One region of the Pseudonocardia nematodicida genome, then DNA from elsewhere that is predicted to be linked to it. Evidence: riboswitches for the same ligand, from Rfam matches in the RefSeq annotation. Region 1 holds a riboswitch; the other holds the start of a gene.
The links. Region 1 has a riboswitch for cobalamin ahead of metE (5-methyltetrahydropteroyltriglutamate--homocysteine S-methyltransferase). Riboswitches for the same ligand answer to the same signal wherever they lie in the genome.
Positions count from the first base shown of each region.

Region 2: it holds a riboswitch for cobalamin, as region 1 does, so the genes downstream of both, WIS52_RS28405 (hypothetical protein) here and metE (5-methyltetrahydropteroyltriglutamate--homocysteine S-methyltransferase) in region 1, are expected to answer to the same signal.

Region 1 is NZ_JBEDNQ010000003.1:7,209-11,233, reverse strand. Features, by position in the region: partial or broken gene metE (5-methyltetrahydropteroyltriglutamate--homocysteine S-methyltransferase) at 1-2,164, opposite strand, end outside; cobalamin riboswitch at 2,333-2,552, opposite strand; gene mdo (NDMA-dependent methanol dehydrogenase) at 2,788-4,025, shown strand, end outside.
Region 2 is NZ_JBEDNQ010000014.1:144,121-148,145, forward strand. Features, by position in the region: gene WIS52_RS28395 (cobalamin biosynthesis protein) at 1-30, shown strand, start outside; gene cobA (uroporphyrinogen-III C-methyltransferase) at 215-1,435, shown strand; cobalamin riboswitch at 1,461-1,630, shown strand; gene WIS52_RS28405 (hypothetical protein) at 1,668-2,051, shown strand; gene WIS52_RS28410 (DNA polymerase IV) at 2,085-3,647, opposite strand; gene WIS52_RS28415 (4'-phosphopantetheinyl transferase family protein) at 3,658-4,025, opposite strand, start outside.

The sequences.
Region 1 (4,025 bases):
TGCCCCAGCGCCGCGGTCAGCTGGGTGGTCAGCTCGTCGACGTCGGGCACCTCCGGCGAGTGCACGTCGTAGACACCGGGCCCGAGCCCGCGCGGGACGCCCGGACCGAGGTCGGCCAGCACCTCCATCCGGGAACGGGCCGCCTCGACGGTCGTGACGTCGGCGTCCAGCCCGTCGATCGCGCCGACGACCTCACCGAACTCCGAGTAGCACAGGTGGGTGTGGATCTGGGTGGCGTCGGTGACCCCGCCGGTGGCCGTCCGGAACGCGTCGACCGCCCAGTCCAGGTAGGCCTTCCGGTCCCGCTCGTGCAACGGCAGCAGCTCGCGCAGCGCGGGCTCGTCCACCTGCACGATCCGGATCCCGGCCCCCTCCAGGTCGACGACCTCGTCGCGCAGCGCCAGCCCGACCTGGCGGGCGGTGTCGCCGAGTGGCTGGTCGTCACGCACGAACGACCAGGCCAGGATCGTGACCGGGCCGGTGAGCATGCCCTTGACCGGCTTGTCCGACAGCGACTGCGCGAACTCCGCCCAGCCGACGGTGATCGGCTCGGGCCGGGACACGTCGGAGTGCAGGATCGGCGGGCGCACGCAGCGGGAACCGTAGGACTGGACCCAGCCGTGCTCGGTGGTGGCGAAGCCGTCCAGGTGCTCGGCGAAGTACTGGACCATGTCGTTGCGCTCGGGCTCGCCGTGCACCAGCACGTCGAGGCCGATCTCCTCCTGGAGCCGGACCACGCGGACGATCTCGGTCCGCATCCGCTCGGCGTAGGTGTCGGCGGTGATGGTGCCGGTGCGGTGCGCCGCCCGGTCCTTGCGGATCTGCGCGGTCTGCGGGAACGACCCGATCGTCGTCGTCGGGATCTCGGGGAGGCCGAGAGCCTCCCGCTGCGCCTTCGCCCGGACGTCGGCGACCCCGCGGCGGTAGTGGTCGGTCCCGAGCTCGGCGAGCCGGGCACGTACGTCGTCGTTCCTGCGGGTGGTCTCTGCGACCCGGCGGCGGGTGCCCGCCGCCGCGTCGAACTCCGCCGACACCGCCGGGCGTCCCTCGTGCAGTGCCCGGCCCAGCAGCACCACCTCGTCGACCTTCTGCCGCGCGAACGCGAGCATGTCGGTCACCCGGGCCGGCAGCGCGGTCTCGGCCGACAGGTCGTAGGGGACGTGCAGCAGCGAGCAGGACGTCGAGACCTCCACCCGGCCGGCGACGCCGACCAGCCGCAGCGCGGTGACCAGCGCGGCGTCCAGGTCGGTGCGCCACACGTTGCGGCCGTCGACGACGCCGGCGAGCACGAGCTTGCCGCCGAGCCCCTGCACCCCGTCGATCCCGTCCAGATCGGACCGGCCGGCGACCAGGTCCAGCGCGAGTCCTTCGACCGCGGTCGACGCCAGCGCCGGCAGCGCGCGGCCGAGCTCGCCGAAGTAGGACGCGACCAGGATCTTCGGCCGGCGCGGGGCGGAGGCGAGCCGGTCGTAGGCCTTGCGCAACGCCGCGACCTCCTCGGACGTGCGGTCGGCGGCGAACGCGGGCTCGTCGAGCTGGACCCACTCCGCGCCGGCGTCGGCGAGCTCGGCCAGCAGGTCCCGGTAGACCTCGACGAGCGGGCCGAGCAGGTCGAGCGGGCGGAACCTCTCGGGGGCGTCGCCGGCCGGCTTGGACAGCAGCAGGAAGGTCACCGGTCCGACCAGCACGGGCCGGGTCGTCACCCGCAGCGCAGGGCCTCGCGGAACTCCTCGAGCGCCTTACGGCTGACCGGGGCCAACCGGGTCGCCGGCCCGACCTCGGGGACCAGGTAGTGGTAGTTGGTGTCGAACCACTTGGTCATCTCGCAGGCCGGGGCGCCGGGGCGGCCGCGGGCCATCGCGAACAGCCGCTCCAGCGGGTCGCCGATGCCGGCGAACCGCTCCGGGACCGCGTTCACCGCCAGCGCGGTGTCCAGCACGTGGTCGTAGAACGAGAACGTGTTGCCCGGGACCTGCCCCAGGCCGGCGTCGCGCAGCCCGGACCAGGTGTCGCGGCGCAGGCCCGCCGCCGTCGCGTGCAACGCCGACGCGTCGCTGCGGCCCGCCCAGAACGCCTCGGTGGCGCGCTTGAGCTCCCTGTTCGGCCCGATCCGGGGCCAGCCCAGCACGGTGCTGCCGGTACTCGATACGGACGAAGTCGTCACGGCTCTCTCCTCGCGAGCGCGGTGTGTGGTCCGCGGCCACACGCGAGGAGCGCACCGGCACGGCCGGGCTGTCACCGTCCACACCGGACACACGACGTCCGGCGGGCAGGGGTGGTGCCCGGTCGTCCGCACGGCCCTCCCGCGAGGCCTCGGACCCGCGTGCACCGGCCGGTGCACGCACCGGCGGCAGGTCTTCGGACTCGCGGGCCCAGGCGCTTCGCGGAGCCGCCTGCCTACTGGCCGTCGCTTCCCGGGATCGTTCCCAGTGCTGTTGACGGCGGTCGTTCCCACTCACCGCTGCGGGGCAGTCCCGGATTCACACCGGGTTCCCTCTTGCCTCGCGCCGGCCCCGTCGGGACCGCCGCGAACCGTCGGCGTACCCGACCCTAGATCAGGTACGGCGAACCGGCCAGGCACGTGCTTGCCATTGGATGCTTGTTGCCATATGTTGGCAGAACCTGTCGGGTCACCCGATCGGGGTCCGACCTGACCCTGTCCCCCTCCGGTCGGAGGGGTCTCCTGCCCGGACCTCCGAGGGGTAATCGGGATCATCCCTGTGCCTGGCGCCACAGCAGTCCTAGCGTGCGGAACCGACCCATCCGCCTGCCTCAGAAAGGGCTGACATGCAGGTAGACGAGCTGCTCAAGCCGTTCCCCATCAAGGAGTTCCACCCGTTCCCCCGGGCGCTGCTGGGTCCCGGCTCGCACGAGCTGATCGGTCCGGAGGCCCTCAAGCTGGGCTTCAAGAAGACCCTGGTGATGACGTCCGGCCTGCGCGGCACGGACATCGTCAACAAGATCGTCGAGTCGATGAAGTACCACGGCCTCGAGGTCGTCGTGTACGACAAGGTCGAGTCCAACCCCAAGGACTACAACGTCATGGACGCTGTGGGCCTCTACCAGCAGAACAACTGCGACTCCTTCGTCTCGATCGGCGGCGGCTCGTCACACGACGCCTGCAAGGGCGCCCGCGTCTCGGTCGCCCACGACGGCCGCAACGTCAACGAGTTCGAGGGCTTCAACAAGTCCGAGAACCCGGCCAACCCGCCGCACATCGCCGTCTCCACCACCGCCGGTACCGGCTCCGAGACGTCGTGGGCCTACGTCATCACCGACACCACGACCGACCCGGACAACCCGCACAAGTACGTGGCGTTCGACGACGCCTCGGTCACCACCCTGGCGATCGACGACCCGGTCCTCTACTACGACTGCCCGATCGACTACACCGCGCAGTGCGGCTTCGACGTGCTCGCGCACGCCTCCGAGCCCTACGTGTCCCGGCTGAACTTCCAGCCCTCGCTGGGCAACGCGCTGCACGCGATCAAGCTGACGTCCCAGCACCTGCGCGCCGCGGTGTGGAACGGCCAGGACCTCCCCGGCCGTGAGGGCATGATGTACGCGCAGTACATCGCCGCCCAGGCGTTCAACTCCGGTGGCCTCGGGATCATCCACTCGATCTCGCACGCGGTGTCGGCGTTCTACGACACCCACCACGGGCTGAACAACGCCATCGCGCTGCCGCGGGTGTGGGCGTTCAACATGCCGGTCGCCTACGAGCGGTTCGCCGACATCGCCGAGGCGATGGGCATCGACACCGCCGGCATGACCAAGCCGCAGGCCGCCGACGCCGCGCTCGCCGCGTCGATCCGGCTGCTGCGCGACGTGGGAATCCCGGAGAAGTTCGCCGACGTCACCAAGGACTCGTACTCGAAGAACCGGCTGGGCATCGGCCCGACCAAGTTCTACGAGAACGCCGGCACCATCGTCGGTGACGAGGCCGACGTCGACCGGATCACCAACCACGTCCTGGGCGACGCCTGCACGCCGGGCAACCCCAAGGAGTGCACCTTCGAGACGGT
Region 2 (4,025 bases), on a different contig from region 1:
CGGCCACCGGGGTCGCCCGCGACCGGCTGAGGCGTTCCGGCCGGTGGTGTGGGGTTGGCCTCCCGACGCTTCGGCCCCGCCCGCCCGGGCCGTTATCCTCGATCGTCGCCGCCGGGCGGGATCCGGTGCGGCGCCGCGGGACCCGCCGTCGTGACCCGGGAGGCCGGGAGCGGCAGGCAGCCGTCCGGGTGCGGACCCCGGGAGAGGAACGTCGTTGAGCGCGCAGCACGAGCAGTACCTGGCCGGTCTGGACCTGTCCGGCCGCCGGGTCGTCGTCGTCGGCGGGGGACAGGTCGCGCAGCGCCGGGTCGCCCGGCTGATCGCGGCCGGGGCGGACGTCGAGGTCGTCTCGCCCGAGGTCACCCCGGCCGTCGAGGGCATGGCCTCCGCCGGTGAGATCACCTGGACTGCGCGCGGCTACACCGGCGGCGATCTCGACGGCGCCTGGTACGTGATCGCCGCGACCGACGACCCGGGCGTCAACGCCGCGGTCACCGCCGAGGCGGAGCGCTCCCGGACGTTCTGCGTCCGCGCCGACGACGGCGCGCTGGGCACCGCGGTCACCCCGGCCACCGGCGGGTTCGACGGGATGACCGTCGGGGTGCTGGCCCGCGGTGCGCACCGTCGCTCGGCCGCGGTCCGGACCGCGCTGGTCGAGGCGCTGGCGGCCGGCGTCGTCGACGACTCCGCCGAGCCCCCGCAGCCGGGCGTCGCGCTGGTCGGCGGCGGCCCGGGCGACCCCGAGCTGATCACCGTGCGCGGGCGGCGGCTGCTGGCCCGCGCGGACGTCGTCGTCGCCGACCGGCTGGGCCCCCGGGACCTGATCGACGAGCTCTCCCCGGACGTCGAGGTCATCGACGCCTCCAAGATCCCCTACGGCCGCGCCATGGCCCAGGAGAAGATCAACGAGCTGCTCGTCGAGCACGCCCGGGCCGGCCGGTTCGTGGTGCGGCTCAAGGGCGGTGACCCGTTCGTCTACGGCCGCGGGTTCGAGGAGGTCCAGGCCTGCGCCGCGGCCGGGGTGCCGGTGACCGTCGTCCCGGGGATCACCAGCGCGTTCGCCGCGCCCGCCGTCGCCGGGACGCCGGTGAGCCACCGCGGGGTGGCGCACGAGATCGTCGTCGTGTCCGGGCACGTCGCGCCCGGTGACCCGCGCAGCCTCACCGACTGGCCGGCGCTCGGCCGGATGCGCGGCACGATCGTGCTGATGATGGCGGTGGAGCGGATCGGCCGGTTCGCCGACGTGCTCGTCGAGCACGGCCGCGACCCGCGGACCCCGGTGCTGATCGTGCAGGACGCCACCACCCGCATCCAGCGCTCGGTGCGCACCACGCTGGCCGCGGCCGAGCAGGCCGCCGCGGAGCAGGAGATCAGCCCGCCCGCGATCGTCGTGATCGGCCCGGTCGCCGGGCTGGAGGCACCGGTCGGCGGGTGAGTTGACCCGCGCCGTCGCGCGTGATGGGCTCTCCCACGACGACGGTGCAGGAAGCCGGTGCGAGTCCGGCGCGGTCCCGCCACTGTCACCGGGGAGCGCCTCCCCATGTCACGGCCACTGCCGCACGCCGGTGGGAAGGCCGGGGAGGGGTGTCGATCCGGGAGCCAGGACACTGGCCGTCGTCGCACGGTTCCCATGCTGTGAGGGCGCGGACCCTCGAGGAGGACACGCGATGTACGACGACGCACGCCCGCTGCTCGACGTGCTCGGCACCGGACCGGACGACGACCCGTCCGGCCCGCCCGCCGAGTACCTGCTGGCCGAGGCCGACACCGTCTTCACCTTCGGCCACGGCCCGGAGTCCGTGGCACTGTTCTACGCCGAGGCCTGGCGGGTCGAGCCGGTCCCCGCCCGCGACGCCGTCGCCCGGATCGCGGCCTGGGCCGCCGGGAGCCCGGCGGGACGCGCGGTGCTGGTGGCCGACGGCGACCCGGCCGCCGACGTGGCCCTCGGCGCCGTGCTGGACGGCCTCGGCCGCGCCGTCCCGGCGCTGGCGGTGCGGGCGCCCGCCGGTGCACGGGTGACCCGGCCGCACGGCAGCCCGCTGCCCGGCTGACCCCGGCGTTCCCCGCCCCTGTCCCGAGGTGTGTCAGGGCTGCTCTGCGAGGTCGGCCGGCCGCCAGCTGAGCAGGGGGTCGGCGCGGCACAGGTCCGGGTCGGCGGCGTCCAGGGTGCGGGTGCGGCCCGGACCGGTCGCCACCGTCTCGAACCGGACCGTGACCCGGCCGTGCCCGGCGCCCTGCACCCAGCCGTGGCCGTGCCCGGGATGGCGCACGTCGTCCCCGGCGCGCCACGGCCGGTCCGGATCGGGATGGTCGCCGGGCGCCGGATCGGGGAGGTCCGGGGCGACGTCGTGCTCCGGGGCCGACATCGTCGGATGGTCCCGGACGACCGGCTCCGCCCGGACGGACACGTCGGGCACCGGATCGTCCGGCTCCCCGGACAGCGTCCGCACGACCGCCGCGTCGCCGGTGCTGCGACCGCCGGCCCCGACGGGAACGGCGCCTGCCGCGGTCCCCGGCCCGTCCCCGTCGGTATCGGGGAGGTGGGCGGTGAGCGGGGCCGTCGTCCACCCCTGCGCCGAGGGGACCGCGTCGAACAGCGCCAGGGGCGGCTCGTCCCCGAACCCGGACACCGACACGCCCAGCAACCGCACCCCGCCCTCGCCGACGGCGGTCTCCGCCAGCCGCTGCGCCATCGCCGTCAGCGTGGACAGCTCCCGGCCGGCGAACGGCGTCGTCTCGGACCGTGTCGTCGTCACGAAGTCCCCGGTCCGGGCCTTCACGGTGACCGTGCGGGCGGCGCGGCCGTCGGCGACCAGCCGGCGGTGCACCGCCTCGGTGATCGTCGCGATCGCGTCGTGCACGGCGGTCATCGCGGTCAGGTCGGTGTCGAACGTGGTCTCGGCGCTGATCTGTTTCGCGGCGCCACGCGGGGCGACCGGGCGCGCGTCGATCCCGCGGGCCAGCCGGTGCAGCTCGGTGCCGACCGCACTGCCGAGCACCCCGGTGACCTCGCGGCCGTCCATCGCGGCGAGCTGGCCGATCGTGTCGATCCCGATCTTCCGCAGCGCCTCGCCGGAGACCGGCCCGATGCCCCACAGCGACCGGACCGGCAGGGGCGCCAGGACGTCGTCCTGCTCGGCGTGCGGGATGACCCGCAGCCCGTCCGGCTTGGCCAGCTCGGAGGCGATCTTGGCGATCTGCTTGCCGGATCCCGCGCCGACCGACGCCGCGAGCCCGGTCCGCTCCCGTACCGCCGCGCGCAGCCCGGTGGCGAACTCCTCGACCTCGGCCGGTCCTGCCCCGGCCAGCGACGGCGGCTCGAGGAACGCCTCGTCCACCGACACCGGCTCGAGTACCGGGGAGGCCTCGGCGAGCACGGCCATGACCTCGTCGGACACCGCCTTGTAGAGCGGGAACCGGGGCGGCAGGACGGTGGCGTGCGGGCAGCGCCGCCGGGCCTGGCCCATCGGCATCGCCGAGCGCGCCCCGTACTCGCGGGCCTGGTAGCTCGCCCCGGCGACGACGCCGCGCGGCCCGAGCCCGCCGACCAGCACCGGCCGCTGCGCGAGCGTCGGGCGGGTCAGCTGCTCCACGGACGCGAAGAACGCGTCCATGTCCAGGTGCAGCACCCACCGTGCGTCGCTCACCCCCGCATTGTCACCCCGGGCACCGACAGCGCTGTGTCGCCTCCAGGACGCTGTCGCCGTCGGCGACCACGATCGGTGGTGCGGCCTCCCCGGCACCGGCGACGGCGCCCGGGTGGTCGCCGTACGGGGTCACGACGTCGGCCACCCACCACGACCCGTCGACGTCGCGCCAGTCCAGGACCTCGGCCGGGGTGCCCGGCGCGGAGAGGGTGATCGCGTCCATCGGGCTGGCCAGGCCCTCGCCGGTGGCCTTGAGCAGGGCCTCCTTGCGGGTCCAGGCGACCAGGAAGGACCCGGTGTCCCAGGTGTGGGCGTCCCGTTCGGCGGGCGAGAGCGCGTGCTCGGTGAGGCCGTCGAGGCCGGACAGGGCACGGTGCC